2 regions of the Azospira sp. MPR-LB4 genome follow, and region 1 is predicted to be linked to the other one. Evidence: predicted binding sites of a transcription regulator. Region 1 holds the regulator's gene; the other holds the start of a gene.

Region 1 (7,138 bases):
GTGCAGCAACGCCTCCCGTGGCGACAGGATAGACACTGGCAATGCCGGAAGCTGAGAGGGACCCGATCATGGCAGACACTCAAGGCCGCAGCGGGGCGACAGCCCCGTTTGCGGGAAAGTAGATTACCTCACCATAGCCCAGGCCCCGGGCCGGGGCCAAGTCGGGCTCAGCCCTGACCGAGCAGTTCCTTGGCGTGCTGCCGGGTGGTGGCGGTAATTTCCACGCCGCCCAGCATGCGGGCGATTTCCTCCACCCGGCCCGCCGCGTCCAGGGGCGTGACCCGGCTCTTGATGGCGGCGCCATCCTTAGACTTGGCCACCTGCCACTGCCAGTCGGCCCGGGCCGCCACCTGGGGCAGGTGGGTGACGCACAGCACCTGGCGCTCCCGGCCCAGGCGGTGCAGCAGGCGCCCCACCACCTCGGCGACGCCGCCGCCGATGCCCACGTCCACCTCGTCGAAAATCAGGGTGGGGACGCTGGCCTGGCGGCTGGTGACCACCTGGATGGCTAGGCTGATGCGGGACAGTTCGCCGCCGGAAGCCACCTTGGCCAGGGAACGGGCTTCGCTGCCGGCCAGGCCGCCGATGCGGAATTCGATGTTTTCCAGGCCGTGGGCATTGCCGCCGGCCACGGGCACCAGGGCGATTTCGAAACGGCCGCCGCCCAGGGCCAGTTCCTGCATGCCCTGGCTGACCTCGTCGCCCAGGGCCTTGGCCGCCTTGGCCCGGGCCTTGGAGAGCTTGGCCGCATCCTTGTCGTATTGCTGGCGAGCCGCATCCACCCTGGCCTGCAGGGCCGCCAGGTCGCCCGCCTCGCCCAGTTCGGCGAGACGCTGCTGCCAGCGGGACAACAGTTCCGGCAGTTCCTCCGGCAGGGCGCGGAACTTGCGCGCGCAGCCCATGACGGCCTCCAGGCGGCGTTCCACCTCGGCCAGGCGGGCCGGGTCCAGATCCACCCGGTCGGCGTAGCGGCGCAGGGCGCTGACGGCTTCGGCCAGCTCGGCTTCGGCCGACTGCACCAATTGGGCCACTTCGCTCAGGGCCGGATCGTATTCGGCCAGGCCGTCGAGACGGGAGGCCACGGCACGCACCTGGGCTTCGCAGGCCCCCTCGCCTTCGGCCAGCAGGCCCAGGGAAAACTGGGCTCCTTCCAGCAGGGAGGCGGCATGGGCCAGGCGCTTGTGTTCCTGGTTGAGACTTTCCCACTCGTCGGCGGAGAAGGCCAGGGTCTCCAGTTCCCGCACCTGCCATTCCAGCTGTTCCCGCTCCCGGGCCAGGGCTTCGCCGCCTTCGGCTGCCGCGTCCAGGGAATCCCGGGCGTCGCGCCAGGTGCGCCAGGCTTCGCCGACGCTGCGGGCCAGGTCGGCATGGCCGGCATGGGCGTCCAGCAGCTGGCGCTGGGCCTCGCCCCGCAACAGGGACTGGTGGGCGTGCTGGCCGTGGATGTCCACCAGCCATTCGGCGGCCTGTCGCAGTTGCTGCAGGGTGGCGGCAGAGCCGTTGATGTAGGCCCGGGAACGGCCGCCCGCATCCAGGATGCGGCGCAGCAGCAGGTCGTCGTCAGCGGCGAAGTCGTTCTCCGCCAGCCAGGACTTCAGTTCGGCCAGGGCACGGATGTCGAACTCGGCCCCCACTTCGGTCTTCTCGGCCCCGGCCCGCAGCAGGCCGCTGTCGGCCCGCTCGCCGAGGACGAAGGCCAGGGCGTCCACCAGGATGGACTTGCCGGCGCCGGTCTCGCCGGTGAGGGCGCCGAAGCCGCCCTGGAAATCCAGCTCCAGCCGGTCCACCAGGACGAAATCGCGAATGTTCAGACGTTGCAGCATGGTTCAGGGCCCCTTGGGACGTTTGCTCCAGTGGAGCTTCTGACGCAGCATGGCGAAGTAGCTGTAGCCGGGCGGGTGCAGGAAACAGACGTTGTAGGCGGAGCGGCGCATGCGCACGCAGTCGTCGGGACGGATGTCGAAGGCCACCTGGCCGTCGAAGTGCACCCGGGCGTCGGCGGACTGGATCACCCGCAACTCGATCTCGCAGCGGTCCGACACCGTGATCGGCCGGTTGGTCAGGGAATGGGGACAGAGGGGCACCAGGGCGATGCCGCCCAGGGTCGGGTGCAGGATGGGGCCGTTGGCCGAGAGGGCGTAGGCGGTGGAGCCGGTGGGAGTGGAGATGATGAGGCCGTCGGCCCGCAGGTTGTAGATGAACTCGCCGTCGATGAACAGCTCGAATTCGATCATGCGGCCGATGGCGCCCTTGTCCATCACCACGTCGTTGAGGGCCTGGTTGGCGCAGACTTCCTTGCCGTCCCGGATCACCTCGGCGTCCAGGATCAGGCGCTCCTCCGGCACGAAGCGGCCGTCCAGCAGGTCTTCCATGCAGGACAGCATGTCGCAGCGGGCAATGTCGGTCATGAAGCCCAGGCGACCCTGGTTCACGCCCACCAGGGGCACCTTGTAGCGGGCCAGGTGGCGGGCGGCATTGAGCATGGTGCCGTCGCCGCCGAGGACGATGGCCAGGTCGGCATGGGCGCCGATGAACTGGAAATCGCCGGTCATCCAGCGGCTTTCCCCCACATTGGCGGCCGTATCGGCCTCCACCAGCACCGAGACGCCCCGCTCGCTCAGATACTGGCCGAGGGAACGCAGGGATTCGGCAATTTCCGGGCTGTGGTATTTGCCAATCAGGGCAATGGTGCGGGGAAGTGCCATGGGACGCGAAGGGGAATGGTGACCGGAGCCTTTCATGGCCCGCATTAAACCACAAAACCCCCCGCCCCCGGCGGCACGGCGCGGATGCAACTCCTGGCGGCCCCGGCGATTTTCGGTAAAATCGATTCATGCTCGACAACCGCGCCCGCATCCTGCTCAAGACCCTGGTCGAACGGTACATCGCCGAAGGCCAACCGGTGGGCTCCCGCGCCCTCTCCCGCTTCTCCGGGCTGGACCTGTCGCCGGCCACCATCCGCAACGTCATGGCGGACCTGGAGGAACAGGGTTTCATCGCCAGCCCCCACACCTCCGCCGGCCGCATTCCCACGCCCCGGGGCTACCGCCTGTTCGTGGACAGCCTGCTGGCGGTGCAGCCCCTGCAGGAAAACCAGATCCACGAGATGGAAGGGCAGCTGATCCAGACCCAGCCCCAGCAGCTGATCGGCAACGCCTCCCACCTGCTCTCGGAACTGACCCAGTTTGCCGGCATCGTCGTGACGCCGCGGCGCAAGACGCCGACCATCCGCCAGATCGAGTTTCTCGGCCTCTCGGAAAAGCGCATCCTGCTCATCATCGTCACCACCGACGGCGACGTGCAGAACCGCATCCTGCTCACCGAACGGCCCTACTCGCCGTCGGAGCTGACAACGGCGGCCAATTACCTGAACCACAATTACGCCGGCCTGGACTTCGACCAAATCCGCCAGCGCCTCACCGGCGAAATTCAGCAGTTGCAGGACGACCTGAAGATCCTCATGGCCTCGGCCCTGGAGGCCGGCAACCAGGCCTTGAACGACAGCGCCAGCCAGTACGTCATCTCCGGCGAGAAGAACCTGCTGGAAGTGGAGGAACTTTCCTCCAACATGAAGCGGCTGCGGGAGCTGTTCGACCTCTTCGAACAGAAGACCGGCCTGGTGCGCCTGCTCGACATCTCCAACAACGCCGACGGTGTGCAGATCTATATCGGCGGCGAATCGGGCCTGGCGCCCCTGGACGAATGCAGCGTCGTCACCGCCCCCTACGAGGTGAATGGCCAGGTGGTGGGTTCCGTCGGCGTCATCGGCCCCACCCGCATGGCCTACGAGCGGGTCATCCCCATCGTAGACATCACCGCCAAGCTGCTCTCCTCCGCCCTTACCTACCAGGCCAATACCTGATGCCCTTTTTCCGTCCGGAACCCGAATTCAAGCATGGCACCGCCCCCCAGACCGGGGTTCTGCTGATCAACCTGGGCACCCCCGACGCCCCCACGGCGCCGGCCCTGCGCCGCTATCTCAAGGAATTCCTCTCCGACCCCCGGGTGGTGGAGATTCCCCGCCTCATCTGGTGGCCCATCCTCAACGGCATCATCCTCAACACCCGCCCCGCCAAGTCGGCGGCCAAGTACGCCTCCGTCTGGCTGCCCGAAGGCTCGCCCCTGCGGGTACACACGGAACGCCAGGCCAAGCTGCTCAAGGGCGCCCTGGGCCAGGCCGGCCACCGCCTGGTGGTGGATTACGCCATGCGCTACGGCCAGCCCTCCGTGGCCGATGCCCTGGAGCGGCTGAAGCAGCAGAACTGCACCCGCATCCTGCTGCTGCCCCTCTATCCCCAGTACGCCGGCAGCACCTCGGCCACCGCCCTGGATGCGGCCTACGCCTGGCTGCAGCAGAGCCGCAACCAGCCGGAAATCCGCGCCGTGCGCAATTTCCACGACCATCCCGGCTACATCGCCGCCCTGGCCGCCAGCGTGCGCCAGTACTGGGCGGAGAACGGCCAGCCCGGCCCTTCCTACCGTCTCATGCTGAGCTTCCACGGTGTCCCCAAACGCACCCTGGAACTGGGGGACCCCTACCACTGCGAATGCCTGAAGACCGGCCGCCTGCTCAGCGAAGCCCTGGGCCTGCCCAAGGAGCAGGTGGAAATCTGCTTCCAGTCCCGCTTCGGCAAGGCCGAATGGCTGCAGCCCTACACCGCCCCCACCCTGCACCGGCTGGCCAAGGAAGGGGTGGAACGGGTGGACGTCATCTGCCCCGGCTTCACCTCCGACTGCCTGGAAACCCTGGAGGAGATCGCCATGGAGGGCAAGGCCGATTTCCTCGCTGCCGGCGGCAAGACCTACGGCTACATCCCCTGCCTCAACGAGCGGCCGGACTGGATCGAGGCCCTCGCCGACATCGTCACGACGCACCTTTCAGGCTGGCCTACCCGGGAAGCCCCGGACCAGGCGACCCTGGAACAAAGCGCCCTGCGGGCCCAGGCCCGGGGCGCCTCCCGCTGACCCCCTCTTGAAGACCGGGGCGGCGTCTCCATATTAGACAAGTCTAATCAAGGAGCCCGCCATGGCCGCCCCCGAATCCCTGCACCTGGTCTGCCCCCACTGCCAGGCCGTCAATCGCCTGCCCACCCAGCGCCTGACCGAACAGCCCACCTGCGGCCGCTGCAAGGCAGCGCTGTTCACCGGCGAGCCCCTGGCAGTCAATAGCGCCGCCCTGGAGGCTCACCTGGGCCGCTCCGACCTGCCCCTGCTGGTGGATTTCTGGGCCCCCTGGTGCGGCCCCTGCCGCATGATGGCTCCCGCCTTCGCCCAGGCGGCCCGGCAACTGGAACCCCATTACCGCCTGCTCAAGCTGGATACGGAAGCCGAACCGGCCATGGCCGCCCGCTTCGGCATCCGCAGCATTCCCACCCTGGCCCTCTTCCGCGGCGGCCGGGAAGTGGCCCGCCAGGCCGGCGCCATGGATGCAGCCAACCTGATCCGCTGGCTGCGCAGCGTGGACGTGTAGAAACGCCTCAACCTTTGCTCCGGGAGGCCGTAGACGAGGTAGCCACCCGCCACCCGGAGCCTCCCATGAAAATCGCCTCTACCGACGTCCAGATGGCCGCCAGCCATGCCAGCCTGCAACACCATGAAGTCAGCGAAAGCCTGCGCGTCTGGGTCGGCGACCGGCGACCCGACTTCGAAGGCAACGGCGACTTGGCGACAGCCTCCCCGACATCGCCGGCCACCAGTGTCAGCCTGTCCCCGGAAGCCCTGGCGGCCCAGGCCCAGGACGGGGTGGAGGCTGCCGGCGCCAAGGCCGAAGAGACGCTGGACCCCAAGCTGGCCCTGCTCAAGACCCTGATCGAGTACTTCACCGGCCGCAAGATCGAGCTCCTCAGCCAGACCGATCTCAGCGCCGAAACGGGCACGCTTGCGGGCGGCCAGGCAGCGGGCGGCGTACCGGCCGACGCAGCACCGGCCAAGGCCGGCTACGGGGTGGAATACGACCACCACGAGTCCTACACGGAAATGGAGCAGACCACCTTCTCCGCCCAGGGGGTGGTGCGCACCAGCGACGGCAAGGAAATCAGCTTCGACCTCAACCTGGCCATGAGCCGGCTCTACCACGAGGAAAGCAGCGTCAGCCTCCGCGCCGGCGACGCGGTGAAGAAGGACCCCCTGGTGCTCAATTTCGCCGGCACCGCCGCCCAGCTGACCGACCAGCGCTTCGCCTTCGACATCGACAGCGACGGCAAGGACGACATGATCAACTTCACCAGCGGCGGCAGCGGTTTCCTGGTTTTCGACAAGGACGGCAACGGCAGCGCCACGGACGGCGGCGAGCTGTTCGGCACCCGCAGCGGCGACGGCTTTGCCGAACTGGCCGCCTACGACGCCGACCGCAACGGCTGGATCGACGAGAACGACCCCATTTTCGAACAGTTAAGAATCTGGATCAAAGACGGGGCTGGCCGGGACCAGCTACTTTCCCTGGCAGACAAGGGCGTGGGCGCCATCGGCCTGCAACATCTGGCCACCCCCTTCGAGGTGAAGACGGCGCAGAACCGGCTACAGGCTTCAGTGCTGGCTTCCGGCGTGTTTTTACAGCAGAATGGAGGCGTTGGCTCGATCCAACAACTGGACTTGACTGTATAGCGGCAGGACCGACAAATTAAAGCCGAGGACCAAGGGAGATTATGGCTCGTATCGCCGATTTGAAAATCTGGGTGCGCCTCACCGCAGCCATCTGGTTCATGCTCATTGCCGTATGGACAGGCATGATCGTCTGGGAATCCGAAGTCAATCGGGAAACAGCCATCGGCCAAGCCAAGGATTTTGCCGGCAGCATCCACGAAATGACCATGGCCGGCCTCACCGGCATGATGATCACCGGCACCGTCGGCCAGCGCGAAGTCTTCCTCGACCAGATCAAGCAGCTCTCCGTCATCAAGGACCTGCACGTGGTCCGCGGCGAAGCCGTGAGCAAGATTTTCGGCCCCGACACCAAGGACAAACGTCCCATGGACAGCATCGAGCAACAGGCAATGCAGAGCGGCAAGGCCTATACCGCCGTGCATGAAGAAAACGGCGCCACCTACCTGCGGGTGGTCACCCCCACCCTGGCTTCCACCAACTACCTGGGCAAGAACTGCATCATGTGCCACCAGGTGCCGGAAGGGTCCGTCCTCGG
Region 2 (7,138 bases), 800 kb from region 1:
CGTGCGGGAAGGAGGAGCGCAGGCTCGGGCGGGGCGCCATGACACCCGGCGGCAAGAGGAAATGAAGGACGACGGGGCCTGCCGCGACACTGCCTTCGGACGGGGCTCTCCGGGACCGGCTACGCCGAAAGGAAAGGGACGGGCGCCGCCAACGGCGCCGCTGCGGCGGTTCTAACGGAAGGAACCGGAGCGCCTCAGCCCCGGGGCAGCAGGCGCTCCAGTTGCTGGGCGAAGGCGTGGCGGTCGGACTGGCTCATGGCGGCAGGGCCGCCGGTGTCGACGCCGGAAGAGCGCAGGGTATCCATGAAATTGCGCATGGACAGGGCGGCCTGGATGGAGCCCTTGTCGTAGGGCTCGCCCCGGGGCGTCAGCACCCGGGCGCCCTTGGCGATGACTTCCGCTGCCAGGGGAATGTCGGCGGTAATGACCAGATCCCCCGCCGCCACCCGGGCGACGATTTCGTTGTCCGCCACGTCGAAGCCCTTGGGCACCTGGATGCTGCGCAGGTAGGGCGAGGGCGGCGCGTAGAGGGCCTGGTTGGCCACCAGGGTGACCAGGATTTGGGTGCGCGTCGCCACGCGGAAGAGAATTTCCTTGATGGCCTTGGGGCAGGCATCGGCATCGACCCAGATTTGCATGGTCAGCGGGTTCCGAATGGGAAGAATGGCCGGCAGCTTACCGCAAGCGCCCCCAACTGGCAGCGGGGCGGGCCGGATTCCGTCCGCCGCCCGGAACCGGGACCGGGGAACTTCGCCGGACGGGAGTGCCGCTGGCACCGGCAGAAGGAGCCCCGCCGGCGGAGCTGCGGCGGTGTCGGCAGGCAATCCCAAAAGAAAAAGCCCGGTTTCAAGCCGGGCTTTTTTGCAGCAGATGCTGGCAGGGGTGAATTACATGCCCATGCCCATGCCGCCCATACCACCCATGCCACCCATGTCGGGCATGCCGGCGGCGGGCTTGTCTTCGGCCAGCTCGGCCACCATGCAGTCGGTGGTCAGCATCAGGCCGGCGACGGAAGCGGCGTTCTGCAGAGCGGTGCGCTCGACCTTGGTGGGGTCCAGCACGCCCATTTCCACCATGTCGCCGTACTCGCCGGTGGCGGCGTTGAAGCCGAAGTTGCCCTTGCCTTCAACCACCTTGTTCACCACCACGGAAGGCTCGTCGCCGGCGTTGGCAACGATTTCGCGCAGGGGCTGTTCCAGGGAGCGCAGCACGATCTTGATGCCGGCGTCCTGGTCATGGTTGTCGCCCTTCAGGTTGCCCAGGTTGGCGCGGGCGCGCAGCAGGGAAACGCCGCCGCCGGGGACGATGCCTTCTTCAACGGCAGCGCGGGTGGCGTGCAGGGCGTCTTCGACGCGGGCCTTCTTTTCCTTCATTTCGACTTCGGTGGCAGCACCCACCTTGATCACGGCCACGCCGCCGGCCAGCTTGGCCACGCGTTCCTGCAGCTTTTCGCGGTCGTAGTCGGAGGTGGCGGCTTCGATCTGGGCACGCACCTGGGCCACGCGGGCCTTGATGGCGTCTTCGGAACCGGCGCCGTCGATGATGGTGGTGTTTTCCTTGCCCACTTCGATGCGCTTGGCCTGGCCCAGGTCATCCAGGGTAGCCTTTTCCAGGGTCAGGCCCACTTCTTCGGAGATCACCTGGCCGCCGGTCAGGATGGCGATGTCTTCCAGCATGGCCTTGCGACGGTCGCCGAAGCCGGGAGCCTTGACGGCCACGGTCTTCAGGATGCCGCGGATGTTGTTCACCACCAGGGTGGCCAGGGCTTCGCCTTCCACGTCTTCAGCGATGATCAGCAGGGGACGGCCGGCCTTGGCGACTTGTTCCAGCACGGGCAGCAGGTCGCGGATGTTGGAGATCTTCTTGTCGAACAGCAGGACGAAGGGATTGTCCATGACGGCAATCTGCTTGTCCGGGTTGTTGATGAAGTAGGGGGACAGGTAGCCGCGGTCGAACTGCATGCCTTCGACGACGTCCAGTTCGTTATTCAGGGACTTGCCGTCTTCAACGGTGATGACGCCTTCCTTGCCGACCTTTTCCATGGCATTGGCGATGATGGTGCCAATGTCAGCGTCGGAGTTGGCGGAGATGGAACCGACCTGGGCGATTTCCTTGGTGGTGGCACAGGGCTTGGAAATCTTCTTCAGCTCTTCGATGGTGGCGGCGACAGCCTTGTCGATACCGCGCTTCAGGTCCATCGGGTTCATGCCGGCGGCCACGTACTTCATGCCTTCGCGCACGATGGCCTGGGCCAGCACGGTGGCGGTGGTGGTGCCGTCACCAGCCAGGTCGGAGGTCTTGGAAGCGACTTCCTTGACCATCTGGGCGCCCATGTTGGCGAACTTGTCCTTCAGTTCGATTTCCTTGGCCACGGACACACCGTCCTTGGTCACGGTGGGGGCGCCGAAGGAGCGCTCCAGCACCACGTTGCGGCCCTTGGGGCCCAGGGTCACCTTGACCGCGTCGGCCAGGACGTTGATGCCTTCGACCATGCGGGCGCGGGCGGAATCACCGAATTTGACTTCTTTAGCTGCCATTGAAATTCTCCAGAATCTGTTGAATGGGAAAGGGGGAGAGGCTTAGGCCTCGACCACGCCCATGATGTCTTCTTCGCGCATGACCAGCAGTTCCTGGCCGTCCACCTTGACGGTCTGGCCGGCGTACTTGCCGAACAGGACGCGGTCGCCCACCTTCACGTCGGGGGCGTTCTGCTTGCCGGAATCGTCACGCTTGCCGGGGCCAACGGCCAGGACTTCACCCTGATCGGGCTTCTCACCGGCGGAATCGGGGATGACGATACCGGAAGCGGTGGTGCGCTCAGCTTCGACGCGCTTGACGATCACACGGTCGTGCAAGGGACGGATTTTCATAGGGATAGCTCCTTGTAACGAAGTTATTGCAGGGATTCAGGGGCCTGTCGGCCCGGTCAGGCGGGGTGGTGAAGGCCTGGCCTGTTAGCACTCACCCCGAGCGAGTGCTAATAATAGGGGCGCCCCCCTTCGATTTCAAGGGCGGCCAGACACAATTTTCGTTCGCAACCGAACTTGGACCTTTCGCAAGATAACTTGAACCTCCGAACCTCTTGCGAGGCCCCACCGCACATCATGTGCGAGGATGCCCGGTCGAACGACTGCTGAGGCTGAGATACAGCCGCTGATCTGACGGGCTCTTCCTCGGCCGATGCGGTCGCCCCCTGTCATTTGACCGGCAGCTGTGCTTAACAGAGCCGCTATAAAAGGGCGATCGACACGCATGCGGCGCGGCTGAGAATGGCTTGCAACCGCGAAGGCAAGTTGCGCCTCGTGACCACCAAGGTCGACCGCGTATTCGACGTCGCAAACGCGCTTCGGGTTACGCCCTGCGCGGGTTGCCCCACGCAACTGCAAACTGCCCGCCGTAGTACGAGATTTTGGTCGTCAAGCAGTGTTACACTCACCAACAGCCATCACCATGACGATCGGCTAAACTCCCTGGGTAAAATTCAAGGTGCACCGCTGGATACTATTAGACGTGCGCCGACACGAGCAGGAGGCTGGCGAGGCTTTGACGGTTCAGGGGGCGATCAGGGATCGGGCTCCCGACCCTGCTGCTCCTGCACAGGTCAGCATAAGGCGGTCCCACGCCGTGCATGAACACCCGGCCCCGGCAGCAGCGAGGCTCATCGAATAACCCGACCGGTGTTTGTCACAAGGATGCGTTCAATAGAGATTTTCCTTTCATCGCCGGGCGACTGCACTGCAGAGCGGCAGGCGGCCCACGCGGTCGTCGGAAGGCTAAACGACGATCCCCTTGTCAAGCACTTCGCCACACTGGAAGTCGTCGCCTGGGATTGGCAAGGCGGCATTCCCATGGAAGCCCACCAGTCCCCTCAGACCTCGGTGAACCAACGGCTGCCGGTGCCGGAGGCCTGCGAGGTCTACGTGGGCGTCTTCCGCTGCCGTTTCGGTACCCCCTTGCCGGCTGACGATCCCGTGTACAGGAAAGCGGATGGCAAAGCCTTTGGTTCCGGCACCGAATACGAATTTCACCGCGCCTGGGACGCCCGCCGCCGAGGCGCCCCGCAGCCACACCTCTATGTTTATCGTCAGCAGCCGCTTGCCGAGCCCTGCCCCGATTCTGAACAGCTGGCGCGCCTTGAAGCCTTCTTCGCCGCGCCGCCCTTCATGGACGATGACCGGCACGCTGGCTTCGTGCACACCTTCCGAGATGCCGCGGACTTCTCCGCCCAGCTCGAACGCCACCTGCGCGAGCTGATCAGCCAATGGTGCCCGGATGCCCGCGCTCCGCTCGATGACTGGCTGAAACAGCAGGCGAGAACCCTGACCCACGATGCAGGCCCCCGTTACACCGCCGATGCCCACGTGGAAACCGAGATCAGCCGGGTATTCGACTGGCTGCTGGCACGCCCGGCGGCAGTGATGGCGTTTGACGAGTTCCTTGCCGAGATCTGGAAGTTCCTGCCTAACGAAGCGCCTTTTGAACCGCACCGGGAGCAGTTGGGCGGAGTCGCCCGCCAATTGCGAGACGATCCCGTCTGGCAAGCGCCGCCGGATTTCCAGCCAGTCCACGATCTGCTGGAGCAGCTCAACAAGACAGCCCGGGATCAGTATTCGGAAGCTTCCCGGTACGGCCGCGAGCACAAGGAAACTGACCAGCAACGATACCGACGGGACGGACTGGGCCGACTGATGGATGCTTGCTACGGGGCTCGCAAATCGCTCGACAGCTTCGCACCCTACACCCACTACCGCGTGCTGCTGCTGACCGGGCCGGCTGGGCAGGGTAAGACCCACACGCTAGTGCACGAACTCAACCGGGCGCTGGCAAACGGAGAGATCGCCATCGGCCTGCTCGGTCATACCCTGTCGGCCACGGGCGATCTGTGGAGTGCCGTGCTGCAGCGGCTGGGATACCCCGGTAGCAAGGATGTGTTCCTCGACGAACTGGACAACGCAGCCGCCGGGCGCCGGCAACGGGCGCTCATCGTCATCGACGCACTGAACGAGACCACGGACCGGACGCGCTGGAAAGGACAGCTGAACGGCCTGCTGGCGGATATCCTCGCCCGGCCTCATCTCACGGTGGCGCTCGGGGTGCGTAGCGACTATCGGTCGCTCGTGATCCCACCGTTGGCCGAGGGTGCGCCCACCCCCTGGGTGGAATACCTGCACCCCGGCTTTGCCGATGTGGGCGCGGATGCCCTGGCGGTGTATTGCGCCCATTACGGCGTGGCAGTACCGGTTGCACCGCCCATCGGCGAGCTGAGCAACCCGCTCTACGTCCAGCTGCTGGTGAAAAGCCTGCTGGGACGGCGGGACCCGGTGTATTGGCTGCCCTCGTGGCTGGACGTCTGGCAGGGCTGGCTGGCGTATCTGGAGCGGGACACGGTGGGCAAGCTGGAACTGGATGACCCCAGCCGCCGCCATCCCATGCGCCGCACCCTGAACCGGTTGGCCGACGCAATGATCGACGCGGGAACCTTCAGCCTGCTTCGCCATGAGGCGGACCGGATCGCCGAGGAAACCTGCGGCAATCGTAAGGCCATCGCCTATCTGCTGTCCGCCGGCGCCTTGCTGGATCAGACCAACGACTTAGACCAAGACTTCGTGACCTTCGGCTACGAACGCCTGTGCGACACCTTCATCGTTCACAGATTGTTGACAGGGCTGTTCAGGGGCCAGCCAAATCTGGAGGCACGCCGTCAGGCATTGGTCGACGCCGTAGCGCAAGGGGGAAGCCTGCACCCGCTGGCCAGCCCGGCTTTGATGGACCACCCCCTGAATGACAACCGGGCCGGCTTGTTGCGTGCCCTGTGCCTGATGGCGCCCCGCGAGACGGGCGCGGAGATCCCCGCCCTATTGCCGCTGGAATACGAAAGCCCAGAAGGAGACTGGCAGGATCAGGACGACGCGCTGCAGGAGGCCTATCTGGACAGCCTGCGCTGGCGCTATCAGCAGGAAGATTTCGGCAGCGATCCTCAAGGCCTGCTGGATTGGTTCAACGCCCTCGCCGTCTTCCACTCCAAACACGATGAGCTGGACGAACTGATCCGGCTGGCCCTGATCCCCGGACACCCCTTCGCCATGGAACATATCCTCCATCCCTGGTTGTGCGGAATGAGCAGCCCGGGCGATCGGGATGCGGTCTGGAGCATCCACCTGGTTCCCCTGTGGATTGATGATCCCCATTCCAACCTGCGCATCCTGCTGGGCTGGGCAGGCGAGGCGAACCTGAGCGGCCTGCACGCGTCCGTCGCCTTCCCGGCCGCCCACCTGCTGGCTTGGACCACCGCCAGCTCGCAGCGGGCACAGCGGCAATCCGCCATCCGCGGCCTCACCCGAGTGCTTGCCGCCTGCCCCCAGGTATTGCCAGACTTCTTGCCCGATTTCCTGGCGGTGAACGACGCCTACGTGCTGGAAGGCGTCCTGATTGCTGTGCTGGGCGTGATGCTGCACGGCAGGGCTGAAGAGTTCTGTGCGCACGCGGCCCGCTTGGTCCATGAAAGCCAGTTCGCGGAGGGCAACGCCCGCTGGTGCCACCTCACCATCCGCCACTACGCCCGCCGCGTAGTCGAGGAGGCACATGTCCGGGGCTGGCTGGCGGACGTGGATCTCACGGTGGTGCGGCCCCCTTACCAGAGCACGCTGCCGCTGGATGAACTGCCAACTGAGGAAGAACTGAGGAATGCCCAGGAGGCCTCGGGTTTTCGAAGCATTGCCGGCTCGTGCTTTGGTCATGATTTCTACTGGTACGTGATGGGGGCAACCTCGGGTTCCAAACACTTCCTTTCTAAGCCGCTGACAGACTCCCAAGAGCCGAATCGAAGCCTTGGCCGTGTATCCAGCTGGTGGGGAACGGGCGACTCATCACTGTTCGATGTCAATCTCTCGGCGCGCTTCGTGGTCTGGAACACCAGCCAGCTGGGATGGAGCTCCGAGCGTTTCGACGCCTTCGACACCGGCGAATACAACCGCTACACCGGCCGTATGGCGGACGAAGGCAGGACCGAACGGATCGGCAAGAAATACCAATGGATAGGCTGGCACACCATGCTGGCCTTTCTCGCCGACAACTACGAAATGCTGCCGAACTGGGACAAGACCCCGCAGGTTTATGACACGCCCCACCAGATCAGCTA

Evidence for each region. The regulator HrcA, encoded in region 1, represses chaperone genes, less so after heat shock. The targets are predictions, from matches to a motif close to TNTTAGCACTCNNNGNCNNNGAGTGCTAANA.
Region 2: the regulator HrcA is predicted to act here: its motif matches at 2,953-2,983, upstream of AC3QLZ_RS08175 (co-chaperone GroES).

What each region holds. Positions count from the first base shown of each region.
Region 1 is NZ_CM179521.1:956,404-963,541, forward strand. Features, by position in the region: gene AC3QLZ_RS04350 (putative metalloprotease CJM1_0395 family protein) at 1-70, opposite strand, end outside; gene recN (DNA repair protein RecN) at 168-1,823, opposite strand; gene AC3QLZ_RS04360 (NAD kinase) at 1,827-2,705, opposite strand; gene hrcA (heat-inducible transcriptional repressor HrcA) at 2,834-3,862, shown strand; gene hemH (ferrochelatase) at 3,862-4,965, shown strand; gene trxC (thioredoxin TrxC) at 5,027-5,470, shown strand; gene AC3QLZ_RS04380 (FG-GAP repeat domain-containing protein) at 5,536-6,603, shown strand; gene AC3QLZ_RS04385 (methyl-accepting chemotaxis protein) at 6,645-7,138, shown strand, end outside.
Region 2 is NZ_CM179521.1:1,751,723-1,758,860, forward strand. Features, by position in the region: gene AC3QLZ_RS08165 (YaiI/YqxD family protein) at 195-638, opposite strand; gene groL (chaperonin GroEL) at 888-2,537, opposite strand; gene AC3QLZ_RS08175 (co-chaperone GroES) at 2,580-2,870, opposite strand; gene AC3QLZ_RS08180 (NACHT domain-containing protein) at 3,693-7,138, shown strand, end outside.